Aureimonas sp. SA4125: one gene and its partner. The protein of the gene in region 2 interacts with the protein of the main gene of each other region in a pairwise test. Links are inferred from orthologs where the notes say so. Each region holds a gene or a part of one and is shown on either strand. Other genes may lie near its edges.

Region 1 (6,099 bases), 2.4 Mb from region 2 along the record:
ATCGTGACGGTGTCGTCGGCGCCGATCCGCACGAAGGCATCGAGCGTCGCGAGATCCCCGCTGCCGCCAGCCTTGACGGCCTCGGCGGCAAACAGCGACTTCGGCGCCAGCGTCAGGCCGATGACGAGACCGGCACCAGCGAGAAAGCCGCGCCGGGTGGGGGAGAAGGCGTGAATGGTCATGGCTCAGCCCTCCAGCGTGTCGGCGGCGTTGTGGATCGCCTGGCGGATGCGTTGATAGGTGGCGCAGCGGCAGATATTGCCGGCCATCGCCCCGTCGATCTCGTCGTCGGTCGGTTTCGGCGTCGCCTGCAGCAGCGAGACGGCGGACATGATCTGGCCGGACTGGCAGTAGCCGCACTGCGGCACGTCGATGGCGACCCAGGCCGCACGAACGGCCTCGGCCTCGGTGCCCGCGACACCCTCGATGGTGATCACTTCGGACCCCTCGACGGTCGAGATCGGCGTGATGCAGGAACGGCGGGTCATGCCGTCGAGATGCACCGTGCAGGCGCCGCACTGGGCGACGCCGCATCCGTATTTGGTGCCGGTGAGCTTTTCGAAGTCGCGGATGACCCAGAGAAGCGGCGTATCGGGATCGCCGTCGAAGGTCTTTTCCTGGCCGTTGAGCATGAAGGTGATCACGGCATTCTCCTTGATAGGCAGCCGCGATGGGGCGTGCGAACGCGCCGGGCGACCGGATTTGATATGGTTCTAATCTGCCAGAGGAAGGGGCGAAGTGATAGGCAGGAGACCCTGCAATCTCACTGCAAAGGCCCCGCAGAGCGGTGCGCCGCTCTTCCGAAAAACGTCCCAACCCACGGAAAAAAAATAAAAAAAGGCCGCCCCAAAAAGGGGGCGGCCTTCCTACCGATCGGTAAAAAATATGTTAGGAGAGCGTGTCTTTGACCGCGTCCTTGACCTTGCCGTAGTTCTTTTCGGCCTTGCCTTCCGTCTTGTCGACGGTGCCTTCGGCCTCGAGGCGCTCGTTGCCGACTGCCTTGCCGGCAGTCTCCTTGATCGCGCCGCCAGCCTGCTTCGCGCCACCGGAGATCGTGTGCTTGTCCATGGTCTTAGCCTTTCAACATTGCCGCTTGCCGAATTCGCGCGGCCTGTCTGAAGAACGGCGCGCCGGCCCGAGGGTTCCGCCGGCAACGGCCGATGGTTGAGGCGATGGGCTTTGCTTGCCGCTCAGATCAGTTGCCAAATCTGGCTCAGCGCCAGGACGCAGATCAAAAGACCCACGAGGCGCAGAAGCCAGTTCTGCGGGATGATTCGTATCGCGTAGCCGGCAAACGGCGCGACCACCACGCCACCGCAGACGAGACCGGCCACGGCCATGGCGTTGGTCATCAGGTCTGGAGCGTCCTCCCAGTGTCCGGTCACCAGCGCCAAGGCGAAGGACAGCGAGACCGAGAGGGTCACCAGGAACTCGGCCGCATTGACCGATCCGATGACGTAGCGCGGCTGTCCCCCGGCGCCGAGAAGCCCGGATGTGACGATCGGCCCCCATCCGCCACCGCCGATGGCGTCGAACAGTCCCCCGACGAGCGCGAGAGGTGGCACCACTCTGGCGGGAACGGGTTTTTGGGGAACCTGGCGGAACGAGCGTGACAGGAGATAGGCGCCCATGACCGCCAGATAGGCCGCGACGTAGGGCTTCACCACGTCGCCGTCGAGGCCGGTCAGAACATAGGCTCCCAGGGCGCCTCCCAGAACGCCGAAAGGCACAAGCCGCCAGAACAGCTTCCAGTCGATGTTCTTGTGCCAGATATGGGCGCCGCCCGATGCCGCGGTCGTGAACAGTTCGGCTGCGTGGACGGAGGCGGAGGCCTGGGCCGGAAGCACGCCGAAGCTGAGGAGAACGGTCGAGGAGATGACGCCGTAGGCCATGCCGAGAGCGCCGTCGACAAGCTGCGCCAGCGCCCCGACGAAGAAGAAGATCATGAAATCGTGCATCTGGAACCCGCCTGAGAAAGATCACTCAGCCTATCCAAGCAACCGTCCGCGGACAGGCGGTGCGTTCCAAATTTACGGGCGTATCGAGCCGAAACAACCAAGTTCTCTGCGGCCGGTGCGAAAACACAAAAAAGGGCCCGGCATGACTGCCGGACCCCCTGTCGCGATGTGAGCCAATTGGGCCCAGGAAGCTCTCGCTTCTTAGAAGTCCATGCCGCCCATGCCGCCCATGCCGCCGCCCATTCCGCCGCCCATGCCGCCGCCGCCGCCGGCGCTCTCGCGCTTGGGAGCTTCGGAAATCATGGCTTCGGTGGTGACGAGGAGGCCGGCAACCGAGGCCGCATCCTGCAGGGCCGAACGGACGACCTTGACCGGATCGACGATGCCCATCTGGATCATGTCGCCGTATTCGCCGGTCGCGGCGTTGTAGCCGAAGGTGACCGAGGAGTTGTCGAGGATCTTGCCGACGACGATCGAGCCTTCTTCACCGGCATTGGTGACGATCTGGCGAAGCGGAGCCTGGAGGGCGCGGCGCACGATGGTGATGCCGGCTTCCTGGTCCTGGTTGGCGCCCGTGATGGTCAGGGCGTTGGAAGCGCGCAGGAGAGCGACGCCGCCGCCAGCCACGATGCCTTCTTCGACGGCCGCACGGGTCGCGTTGAGGGCGTCGTCGACGCGGTCCTTCTTTTCCTTGACTTCGACTTCCGTCGCGCCGCCGACGCGGATGACCGCGACGCCACCGGCGAGCTTGGCCAGACGCTCCTGCAGCTTCTCGCGGTCGTAGTCCGAGGTGGTCTCCTCGATCTGCTGCTTGATCTGGCCGACACGGGCCTGGATCTGCGCGCTCTCGCCGGCACCGTCGACGATGGTGGTGTTCTCCTTGGTGATGGAGACCTTCTTGGCGCGGCCGAGCATGTCGAGCGTGACGGTCTCGAGCTTGATGCCGAGATCTTCCGAGATCACCTGGCCACCGGTCAGGGTCGCGATGTCTTCCAGCATGGCCTTGCGGCGATCACCGAAGCCCGGCGCCTTGACGGCGGCGATCTTCAGGCCGCCCCGCAGCTTGTTGACGACGAGCGTGGCCAGGGCCTCGCCTTCGACGTCTTCCGAGATGATGAGAAGCGGCTTGCCCGACTGGACGACCTGCTCGAGCACCGGAAGCATCGCCTGGAGGTTCGAAAGCTTCTTCTCGTGCAGGAGGATGTAGGGGTCCTCGAGCTCGGCGACCATCTTCTCGGGGTTGGTCACGAAGTAGGGCGAGAGGTAGCCGCGGTCGAACTGCATGCCTTCGACGACTTCGAGCTCGGTCTCGGCGGTCTTGGCTTCCTCGACGGTGATGACACCCTCGTTGCCGACCTTCTGCATCGCCGAGGCGATCATCTCGCCGATTTCCTTCTCGCCATTGGCCGAGATGGTGCCGACCTGGGCGACTTCATCCGAGGTCTCGATCTTGCGGGCCGAGGCCTGCAGGGCTTCGACGACCTTGATGACGGCCATGTCGATGCCGCGCTTGACGTCCATCGGGTTCATGCCGGCGGCGACGGCCTTGCCGCCTTCGCGGACGATCGCCTGGGCCAGAACGGTCGCGGTCGTGGTGCCGTCACCGGCCTTGTCGTTGGTCTTCGAGGCCACTTCGCGCACCATCTGGGCGCCCATGTTCTCGAACTTGTCCTCGAGCTCGATCTCCTTGGCGACGGTGACGCCGTCCTTGGTGATGCGCGGTGCGCCGAACGACTTGTCGATGACGACGTTGCGGCCCTTGGGGCCGAGCGTCACCTTGACGGCGTCGGCGAGGATGTCGACGCCGCGCAGCATGCGTTCGCGGGCGTCACGGCCGAATTTTACTTCCTTGGCAGCCATTTGAATGTCTCCTCGATGCGCTCGAAACGAGCCGCATCGTGTTGAATTGAGGGGGAATGAGAGTTTGGACGCCCCGCGGGACAGGTCGCCCCGTCACCGGACCGGGGGTCCGACAGTCGACTGATCAGCCGACGACGCCCATGATGTCGGATTCCTTCATGATCAGAAGGTCTTCGCCGTTGAGCTTGACCTCGGTGCCCGACCACTTGCCGAACAGGATGCGATCGCCGGCCTTGACGTCCAGCGGCTGGATCTTGCCCTGCTCGTCGCGAGCGCCAGCGCCGACGGCGATGATCTCGCCTTCCTGCGGCTTCTCCTTGGCCGTATCCGGGATGATGATCCCGCCGGCCGTCTTGGTCTCGGACTCCACGCGACGCACGACGACCCGATCGTGGAGAGGACGGAAGTTCACAGTTGCCATAGTCGTTGGCCCTTCAGCTGTAGAGGACAACCGGCGCTCTTTCGGGCTGCCGGTTCGGATTGTTGGCACTCGCCTTGGCTGAGTGCTAGCGGCCCTGAAATAGGGGCCAGGCCCCATGCTTGTCAAGGTCGATCGCGGGGGTTCTCCCGCAATCCACCGGTCCGACGACGCTCCGGGGAAGCCTGCGCATGCACCCAGCGCGTTGAAATTTTTGCCAAATGGCGCCGACCCGTCGAAGTCGATCGATCCGGGAAACGCCGTCTTAACGCACGCTGGAGCTAAGGTGTTGGCGTCGTGGAAGGCAGTCTGCCGATCCATAATATCGGTGGTTTGTCATGAAGATACGGGAGTCGCTGAAGCGCTTCAGGCGCGGCGAAAAAGGCAACTTCGCAGTGCTGGGCGCTCTGGTCGCCGTTCCGCTGGTTCTGGCCATGGGCGGCGCCGTGGATCTCAGCATGATGTATTCGAACCGGGTACAGGTTCAAAATGCCGCCGACGCGGCAGCCCTTGCTGCGGCCAAGCAGTATTCCGTCGATCCAGATCCGGCGAATCTCGCGCTCTACGCGAAGAACTTTTTCGACGGCAACGTCAGCGGGCTGTCCCGGAGCACGGCCAGCCTCGTTTACGACGGCGTGAGCTTCGATGAAGATCACACGCGTCAGTTGAAGCTTCACGCCGAATATACGTACAGCCCGATGTTCCTGCCGCTGAGCGTGACCGCGTCCAAGATCTTCGGCGGCAAGATCATCAAGGTCGCCAGCACCGTGCAGGTGTCGGATACGACCGTCGAGGTGGCGATGGTGCTCGACACTTCCGGGTCGATGGCAAGTTCGCCCAGCGCCGGTGGCGAATCGAAGATTGTGACGCTGCGCCGCGTCGCCCGCTCTGCAGCGGCGAAATTCTTCGCCGGTTCCGGCGCTGCTTCCGACGATCCGGCGCGGGTCGCCGTCGTGCCGTTCTCGGGCGCCGTGAACCTCGGCGTGGACAATCTCGATGCCTGGTGGATGGACCCGAAGGGGCTGTCGCCGCTTCATCACGAGAACTTCGACTGGACGACGCTGACGGACGCCGGCGGCAACCGGCTGGCGACACCTTCGACGAGCGACAAAGGCTGGTACCTGACCGCCAACCCCGCCGTGCCGCTGACGCGCCAGTACGTCGTGAAGAACATGAAGACGCCGACGACCGTCAAGGATACGGCAGCCTGCAAGTACAAGGGCGAGACCTATTCCGGCTGCACCTGGTCGGGGAAGGACGGCTCCTGGGTGATGAAGAAGTCCTCCCCGATCTGCAGCCAGTCCAGCGACCCGACGGGGTGCCACCCCTACAGAATTACCTATGCCAGCAAGCCGATGTTCGAGCTCCGCGGCTGCGTCGAAGCGCGGGGCGGGGTCTATGGAGTGACCGACGACGCGCCGTCGGAGAAAAATCCCGCGACGCTCTTCGTTCCCTACATGGCCGTCGACGAGCCCGATTCGACCGGGTTCAACAATTTTCTCGCCGACGACGCCTTCCAGTTTCCGCAGGGGGTCTATCCGCTGGACGGCAAGAGTTTCTTCGCCCAGCAGCGCAACATGAACAAGTATCTCCTCTACCCGACCCGGACGCAGTCGAGGGAAGGGGACAATCATCGCTACAGCCCCAACCACATCTGCGATTCCGCGCCGGTGATGCCGCTCTCGACGGATGCCGCTGCGGTCGACGGCATGATCGGCGGGCTCGAGGCGGTGGGCGCCACCAATGTCGATGAGGGCGTCGGCTGGGGCTGGCGTGTCCTGTCGCCCGGCGAACCCTTCGCCGGCAGCCGTGCCTATTCCGACCCGAAGAATATCAAGGCGATCATCCTGATGACCGACGGCG
Region 2 (7,973 bases):
GCCAGCCGGATCGGCGGCATTTCGCGGAGCATCCGGTCGGAAGCCGATCAGATGGCAGGGCAGCTCGACGAGCGCCGCCAGGCCTTCGTCAGCGATCTCGAGAACTTCTCGCGCCAGCTGGCCGAAAGCCTTGGCGGCTCGTCCGCATCGATGCGCGGGGATCTCGACACCGCGACCGACATGATCCGCAGCGAGATCGAGGGCGCCTCGGGCACCCTCGTCTCCGAGATGCGGACCATCGCCAACCGACTGCGCGAGAACGTCTCCGGCGTCTCGACCGTGCTCCTGCGCGATGCCGACGCGGCGCGCGAGACGATGATCACGCAGAGCGCCGAGATCGCCTCGCAGCTGGCCGGCGCGTCCATCGTCATCCGGACCGAGGCGGACGAGGCCCGCCAGCAGTTGATCGACAGCGCCGGTGCGTTCAGCGAAGAGCTGAGCAACCGCCTGGCGGCCTCCGAGCGCTCGCTGAGCACGCGGGCCCGCATGATCACCGGCGATCTCGAGGAAAAGACGCGGATGCTCAGCGACATGCTCGCCGGCCGCGGCAGCGAGATCGCGCGACTGATCGACGAGGAGGCTCGACCGATGATCGAGCGTTTCGCCGAGAGTGGTGCGCAGACGGTGCAGCTGATCGAAGAATCGTCGCAGCAGGCGTCGACCCGCCTTCAGCAGGAGAATTCCGCGCTGATCGGCGCCCTGAGCCGTCGTGCCCAGGAAACCGTCGAGTCGCTCAGCCAGTCTTCGGCGGACATTCTGTCCAGTTTCGATACCCGGACCGGACAGGCTGTGGCCGCCGTCGCCGACATGCGCGACAAGCTGTCCAACGATATCGGCGCCCTGATCGGACGCCTGTCGAAGACCAACGGCTCCCTGCGCACCCTTGTCGACGACGCCGCGAACAATCTCGGGGCGATCGATGCGACCCTCCAGGAGGCCGGAAGCCGGTTCAGTGAAGGTGCCGACAAGGCAGCGGACCAGATCGCGTCCTCCTCGCAGCGTCTCGACGGCAATATCGCGCGGCTCGACCAGCTGTCCTCGACGACCTATTCCCAGGTCACGTCGATGGCTGGCCGGTTCGAGGATCACGGCCGGATCCTGCAGGAAGCGGCGAGCCTCCTCGATACGGCGCAGGGCAATCTGCGCACGACCCTCGAGGATCGCCGCGACGGGCTGGAAGAGCTTTCCAACGGCCTTGTCGCGCGCTCCGAGGAGATCGGGCAGCTGATGCGCTCGTTCGAGGAGGTCGTCGACGGCCTGTTCGAACGGACGGAGCAGCGCTCGCGGCTCCTGTCGACACGCCTGACCAGCGAGGTCGGCGCTTCGCTCGATCAGGCCGGCAAGCAGATCGACGCCACCGAGAGCCGCTCGCGGGCGGCAGCGGCAGAGATCCGCACCGCGGTGCAGACCGTCGTCGAGGACGCCACCACGCGCTTCGCCGGCGCGACCGAGGAAATGCGGCGTACCGCCTCGCAGATCCGGGACGATCTCGCCGCGGCCCGCGAGGAGATCAAGCGCGGCGTGTTCGATCTTCCCGAGGAGACGCGCGAGAGCACGGAGGCCATGCGCCGCGCCGTCGGCGACCAGATCCGTGCTTTGCGCGATCTCGGCGAGATCGTCTCGCAATCGGGCCGCGCCTTCGATGTCGGGGCGCGCCGCCAGCCGGCTGCAGCGGCGACCCGCACGGAACTGAGGCAGTCCTCTCAGATCGCCGAACCGGCGCCCGAGGAGGAACGCCGCGTGGCACGCACCGCGCCCGTGGAGCGGATCGCTGAGGAGCGCCGGGCCCCGGAGCGCGCGTCCGAGACGCGGCAGAATGTCCCTGCCCCGTCCGAGGGCAATGTCGCGCGCTCGCTGCGTGGCTCGCTCGACGTGGAGCGTTCGGCCCCTGCCGCATCGGTCCCGCCGATGCTCACGCCGAGCGCATCCCCGGCGCGGACCGAACCGGTCAAGGCGGGCGGCTGGGTCTCCGACCTCCTGCGCCGCGCCTCTCGCGAGGAGGACGACGAGGCGGCCGAGGCCGGGCCGGCGGAGCCGGCGGCGGCACGCTCGGCGGAGCACGTCGTCGAATCGCTCAACTCGCTCTCGGTCGACATCGCGCGGGCCATCGACCACAATGCCTCGGTCGATCTCTGGGAGCGGTATCGCAAGGGCGAGCGCAACGTGTTCACGCGGCGTCTCTATACGATGAAGGGACAGCAGACCTTCGACGAGATCCGGCGCAAGTATCAGCGCGACGCCGAATTCCGTTCCGCCGTCGACCGCTACATCGCCGACTTCGAGACGCTGCTCGGCGACGTCACCCAGCCGGACACCGACAACGCCCTCACGCGGACCTATCTGATGTCCGACACCGGAAAGGTCTACACCATGCTGGCTCACGCCTCCGGCCGCTTCGACAGCTGACGGGTCAGACAAAATAAGGAAAAGGGCGGCCGCTGGTCGCCCCTTTTTTTGTCTCGGCGGTGCGCCCCGTTGCCTGCCGGGGCGGCGCCTGCCAATCTTGGTCGCCCGATGGCGAACGGTGCTGGCCGGCGGGTCTGGTCAACGGCGGACGCGAGGGCGATCCAATCGGCGGCGCCCGTTTGCAGGGCGTAGAACTATGGAGCCCGGGACGCATGAACCGACTGTGGACGATACTGCCGATTGTGACGGTCCTCGGCTTTCCAGCTGTGGCCGCGGACACGACCGCCGCGGACGTTGCGACCATCAGGGCGTGCCTTGCCGACGCCGGCTCGGAACCGCACGGCTGCATCGGAAAGATCTCGGACGCCTGCCAGGAGCTGCCGGCAGGATCGACCACCATGGGCGTGGACGAATGCCTCGGTCAGGAGCAGGCGGCGTGGGATGTTCTGCTGAATGAAAACTATCTCAGCGCCACGGCTGCCGCGAAAGAACAGGACGCGTCCCTCGTCGAGCAATCGATCGAGCCCGGCGCTGCAAAAAGCCTCGTCAAGGCGCAGCGCGCCTGGATCACCTTTCGCGATGCCGAATGCGATCGGCGCTTCGAGCTCTACAAGGACGGCACGATCCGCACGAACATCGCGTCCAGTTGCCTGCTGATGCTGACGGCGACCCGCGCGCTGGACCTGCAGTAGACGGAATTATGCGACCTTCGCAGGGCCTCAAGTCGGGCTCTGGACGGCTTCGCACGCGGCTCCGTGACGCCGTGGCGCCGCGGGACGCAGGCTCCTCGCAGATCGGCTGTGGTCCTGCCTGCGTGCGGACGCTCCGCTGTCACTGCCCGTGGCCGCAATTGTTCAACCGACGGCCGCGACGGTTCACAGTCAGGCAAGAAGAAGGGCGCCGCCGGCAGGGACAATTCCGGTTCCAGGCAGTCGGCCCCGGACTTCCCGGGGTCTCCCGCTCAGACCAGGCCGAGCGTCCACTTGACGATGTCGGACGTCACGCGATCGAAGGCGACGTTCAACGCGGCGATATAGCCGGGATTGCCGGCAACCGTCACCGGCGCGGACGCCGAGAACACGCGGGTGGCGCGCACCGTGCCGTTGCGGTCGTTCAGCGCCTTCACGGCGATCTCGACCACCGCGGAATTTCCGTCTCCCGCATCGATCTCGAACTTCCGGATCTCCATCACGACCTGATAGTCGATCGCGAGGCCCTGCCCCGGCACGCCCACGGCGCCGACGCGGCCGGTATTCTCGAAGGCCTGGACAAACCGCAGCTGGACCATGCGCGGCAGGCGGTCGCTCCACTGGCTGTTGCCGAGGTATTCCACCGTATAGCTCGTCGGCTTCACGACGATCTGGTTGCTGTCGAGGGTCTTGATCGCGGTCGGCTCGGGGATGAGCAGTTGCGCCCGCGTCGAGCCCGGCATCTTCACGACTTTCGGGGGCGCAATCTCGTAGGTGTCGGGCGGCGTCGCGCCGCCGAGCGATGCGCAAGCACCGAGTCCGAGCGCCAGGAGCGCAATCAGGGCCGTGCGGGAAAGGGCGTGCATGGTCAGAAATCCTCTACGCATTACGATGTCTCGCCGCACGCGGCCCGATACTGTCGCGCATCATCGACGCTGACGGCCGTTGAACTGCTTGACCTCGTCGCCGCCATAAATGATCCGGCTCGGATTGGCCTGGAAGTCGGTGACGGCGCCCTCGATCCGGTTGACGGATCGGGTGACATCGCGCACCAGCGTGCGGATTTCCGACAGGCCGTTGCCGGAGAAGGCCTGGATGTTGTCGGCGATCGGCCCGATCCGGGCGTTGATGCTGGCCGCGGTCTGGCGGATGGCGCCCAGCGTCGCACTCGCCTCCGCCGCCAGCCCTTCGGTCGAGTCCGCGTTCAGCAGCCGGTCGAGGGAGGCCAGCACCGTGTCGAGACGGGTCGAGGCGGTATTGACCTTGGCGCTGGTCTGCTGCGCGTTGGTGATGATCTCGTTGATGTCGGCGCTGCGGCCGCCGATGTCGTTGGCGATCTTGGCGATCGAGTCGGCGGCAGCAGCCACGTTGTCGGTCGCCGAGGAGACGTTCGTCATCGCCCGGTTGACGGTGGCCGGGTCAACGCCTTCGAGGATCGCGTCGACGCGCTGGCGGGTGCCGTCGAAGCCGGTCAGCGTCGTGTCGGCGGTGCGGATGGTCCTGTCGACCCCGTCGATCACCGACTGGATCACCGTGGTCTTGGCCCTGATGCCGGCGACGATGTCGGCGACATTGTCGACCGTCTCGGTGATGCGACGCTGGTCGATGCCGGTAATCAGCTGGCTCGCTCTGTCAACTGTCTCGCTCAGCTTCGTGCTGGCGGCGGCGGCATTGTCGCCGATCGGGCCGAGATTGGCGATGAACCGGTCGATCGCCTCCCTGTTGGTGCCGAGGCTGTCGGTCACGCCCTTGATGTTGCGGCTGATGCCGGTGACGTTGGCGACCGTCTCACGGATCGCCTCTCCCTGCTCGCCGACGAGGCTCGCCACGTCAGAGATGTTCTTGGCGGCACCCGAAATGTCGGTGAGCGTTCCCGATACCTGTGCCGGGTCGACCGCCGCGAGGATCTTGTCGGCCGAGCCGAGCGTCGAATCGAGCTTGGTCGCGACGCTCTGAGCAGTGTCGGAGATTGGCCCGAGACTGGTCAGAAGCTTGTCGATGCTCGGCGTATTGCGCTGCAGGGTCTCGCCGAAGGCGCCGACGCTGGCGGTCGCCGACTTCACGGACTCGACGATTCCCCCGATGTTCTCGGACTGCGTCCGCAGCGTCTGCGACATGGCGGCGACATTGTCGACAGTGGTGCGCACCGACTGCGGGTCCACGGCCTCGATCACATTCTGGGCCGATTTGATCGCCGCCGGCAGCGCCTCGGCCACGGTGTTGGCGGTCCCGGCGAGGCGGCTGACGCTCTTCAGGAAATTATCGATCTGGCCGGAATTGGCGGCGAGGCTGTCGGTGAAGACCTTGACGTTCTCCGAGGTGGCCGAGATGTTGGCGGCAGTGGTCTCGACGGCCGGCCCGACATCGGCGACCATGCCTTCGAACTGCGAGAGGATGTTGTCGGCACGCTCGGCGATGTCCTTGGCCGTCGCGAGAATGTCGGTCACATCGGAGGGATCGGCCTTGATCACCGGCACGGCGCCCTGCTCCTGGGCGTAGCTGATGATGTTGCGCTCCTTGACGTCGCCGCCCTTCAGCTCGATGAAGGCCTGGCCCGTGAGGCCCGCAAAGCCGATCGTGGCGCGCGTCGAGGTCGTGATCGGTGTCGTTGAGTCAACCTTCGTGGTGGCGATGACGACGCGCGGATTGTTCGGATCGATCCTCAGACTGCGCACGTCGCCGACCTTCAGGCCGTTGAAGAGCACCTGGCTGCCGACGCTGAGACCGGTGACGGAGCCCTCGATCCGCACCAGAAGCGGGACCTGGCTGTCCTGGCTGGAGACATTGGCCGACCACCACACGAAGCCGAAGCAGAGCACGAGGACGACGACGCTGAATATGCCGACGAGGACATAGTTCGCTCTGGTTTCCATCACTTCGCCTCTTTGGTGCTGGCTGCGGCGGGTGCTGCCCGCGGTGTAATCGTGCGGGCGCGCTTACCGTGGAAATAGGACTTTACCCAGGGGTCGTCGGAGGCGAGCATCGTCTCGATCGTGCCTTCGACGAGCACCTTCTTGTTGCCGAGGACGGCGATCCGGTCGCAGGCCTGGTACAGACTGTCGAGATCGTGGGTCACCATGTAGACGGTAAGCCCGAGCGTATCGCGAAGGGTCATGATCAGTTCGTCGAAATCGGCAGCGCCGATCGGATCGAGACCGGACGTCGGCTCGTCCAGGAAGACGATGTCCGGGTCGAGGGCCAGCGCCCTTGCCAGCGCCGCGCGCTTGATCATGCCGCCGGAGAGCTCGGAAGGGAACTTGTCGGCGGCGTCGGGCGCAAGGCCGACGAGATCGATCTTCAGCCGCGCGAGCTCGTTCATCAATCCCGGCGACAGGTCGAGATACTCGCGCATCGGAACCTGGATGTTCTCCAGCACCGACAGCGAGGAAAACAGCGCGCCATGCTGGAAGAGGACGCCCCAGCGCTGCTCGACCGCGAGCCGCTCGTCGTCGTTCGCCGTTTCGTAGTCGGTGCCGAAAATCTCGATGCTGCCGGCCTGCTTTTGATTGAGCCCCAGGACGGTGCGCAGCAGCACCGACTTGCCCTGCCCCGATCCGCCGACGAAGCCGAGGATCTCGCCGCGGCGCACGTCGAGGTCGAGCTTGTCGAGAACGGTCTTCTCGCCGAAGGACACCGTGACGTCGCGCACCTTGATGATCACATCGTGCTTGTCGGCATCCGCGGCAGCGACGAGCGCCGGCGCGCCCGCTGGCGCGGTGGCGTCGGCCTCACCCGGGGCGATGGCGTCAGAAGCTGATGGATGCATAGAAAATCGCAAAGAAACCGTCGACGAGAATGACGAGGAAGATGGATTTGACGACCGAGGCCGTGACGTGCAGGCCGAGGCTCTCGGCGCTGCCGCCGACTTTCATGCCTTCCGCCGAGGCGACGACGCCGATGATGATCGCCATGAACGGCGCCTTGATCAGGCCGGCTGCGATCGTGCCGAGATCGACGGCTTCGCGCAGGCGCTGGAGGAACGCGGCCGGCGGAATGCCGGAATAGAGCCAGGTGACGGTGATCGCGCCGGCAAGGCCCATGATGTCGGCGATGAAGGCGAGAAGCGGCAGCACCAGCGTCAGCGCGACCAGCCGGGGAAAGACGAGGACGCCGATCGGATTGAGGCCGATGACCTGCAGCGCATCGACTTCCTCGCGCATCTTCATGGAGCCGATCTCGGCCGTGATGGCGCTGCCCGAGCGGCCGGCGATCATGATGGCGGTGAGAAGGACGCCGATCTCGCGCAATTGCAGGATGCCGACGAGATCGACGACGAAGATCTCCGCGCCGAAGTTGCGCAGCTGGAAGGCGCCCTGCTGGGCGATGATGGCGCCGATCAGGAAACTCATCAGCGCGATGATCGGCACGGCGCGCACGCCCATCCGGTCCATCTGCGTGATGATCGCGGGCAAGCGCACCTGCGTCTTGCCCGTCGCGCGCCGTCCGGCGCCAATGATCGATGCGCCGATGATGTTGAGGCCGATGACGATTTCGTCGCGAATGGCGAAGACGCCGGAACCCACGGCGGCGAAGGCTGCCGTCACAATCGAGCCCTGGCGCCGTGCCGGCTCCGGCCGTTCGCGGTCCATCGACGAGCGGACCGCGTCGAACAGAGCATTGTCCTTCGCGCTCACGCCGGACACCTCGACCGCGGCGCCCCGGTCGCCGAGATTGCGCGTCAGCTGCTCGACGAGATAGGCACCGGCAGTATCGATCTTGCCGATCCCGCCGCAATCGAGCGTCACGGCGCGCCCAAGGTCCGCCGCGCCTGTCTCGGCAACGGTCTTTTCGATCGAGCCGATGGTGCGGGCGAGCCAGTCGCCGCTGAGGGCAAGCACGAGCCCGCCCTCTTCCTTGTCGGCGACGAGGACCGGAGCG

What was found. The genes of interacting proteins can lie anywhere in the genome.
Region 1: the proteins of Sa4125_RS13220 (region 2) and groL interact in binary tests that used the Escherichia coli proteins (3 or more experiments, as listed by UniProt). The link is inferred for Aureimonas sp. SA4125 from one-to-one orthologs.

What each region holds. Positions count from the first base shown.
Region 1 is NZ_AP025032.1:363,752-369,850, forward strand. Bases 1,490-4,362 are described here. They hold groL (chaperonin GroEL), read right to left. Parts: upstream 3,819-4,362; coding sequence 2,160-3,818; downstream 1,490-2,159. Other genes in these bases: Sa4125_RS01775 (sulfite exporter TauE/SafE family protein), read right to left, coding at 1,490-1,958; groES (co-chaperone GroES), read right to left, coding at 3,943-4,239. In the rest of the region: Sa4125_RS01760 (xanthine dehydrogenase family protein molybdopterin-binding subunit), read right to left, coding at 1-182; Sa4125_RS01765 ((2Fe-2S)-binding protein), read right to left, coding at 186-644; Sa4125_RS01770 (CsbD family protein), read right to left, coding at 889-1,068; more of Sa4125_RS01775, read right to left, coding at 1,191-1,489; Sa4125_RS01790 (TadE/TadG family type IV pilus assembly protein), read left to right, coding at 4,575-6,099.
Region 2 is NZ_AP025032.1:2,800,259-2,808,231, forward strand. The notes cover bases 4,915-7,914. They hold Sa4125_RS13220 (ABC transporter ATP-binding protein), read right to left. Parts: upstream 6,862-7,914; coding sequence 5,968-6,861; downstream 4,915-5,967. Other genes in these bases: Sa4125_RS13215 (MCE family protein), read right to left, coding at 4,915-5,968; Sa4125_RS13225 (ABC transporter permease), read right to left, coding at 6,842-7,914. In the rest of the region: Sa4125_RS13200 (hypothetical protein), read left to right, coding at 1-2,406; Sa4125_RS24315 (lysozyme inhibitor LprI family protein), read left to right, coding at 2,619-3,098; Sa4125_RS13210 (ABC-type transport auxiliary lipoprotein family protein), read right to left, coding at 3,368-3,961; more of Sa4125_RS13215, read right to left, coding at 4,022-4,914; more of Sa4125_RS13225, read right to left, coding at 7,915-7,973. UniProt on the Escherichia coli protein: Part of the ABC transporter complex MlaFEDB, which is involved in a phospholipid transport pathway that maintains lipid asymmetry in the outer membrane by retrograde trafficking of phospholipids from the outer membrane to the inner membrane.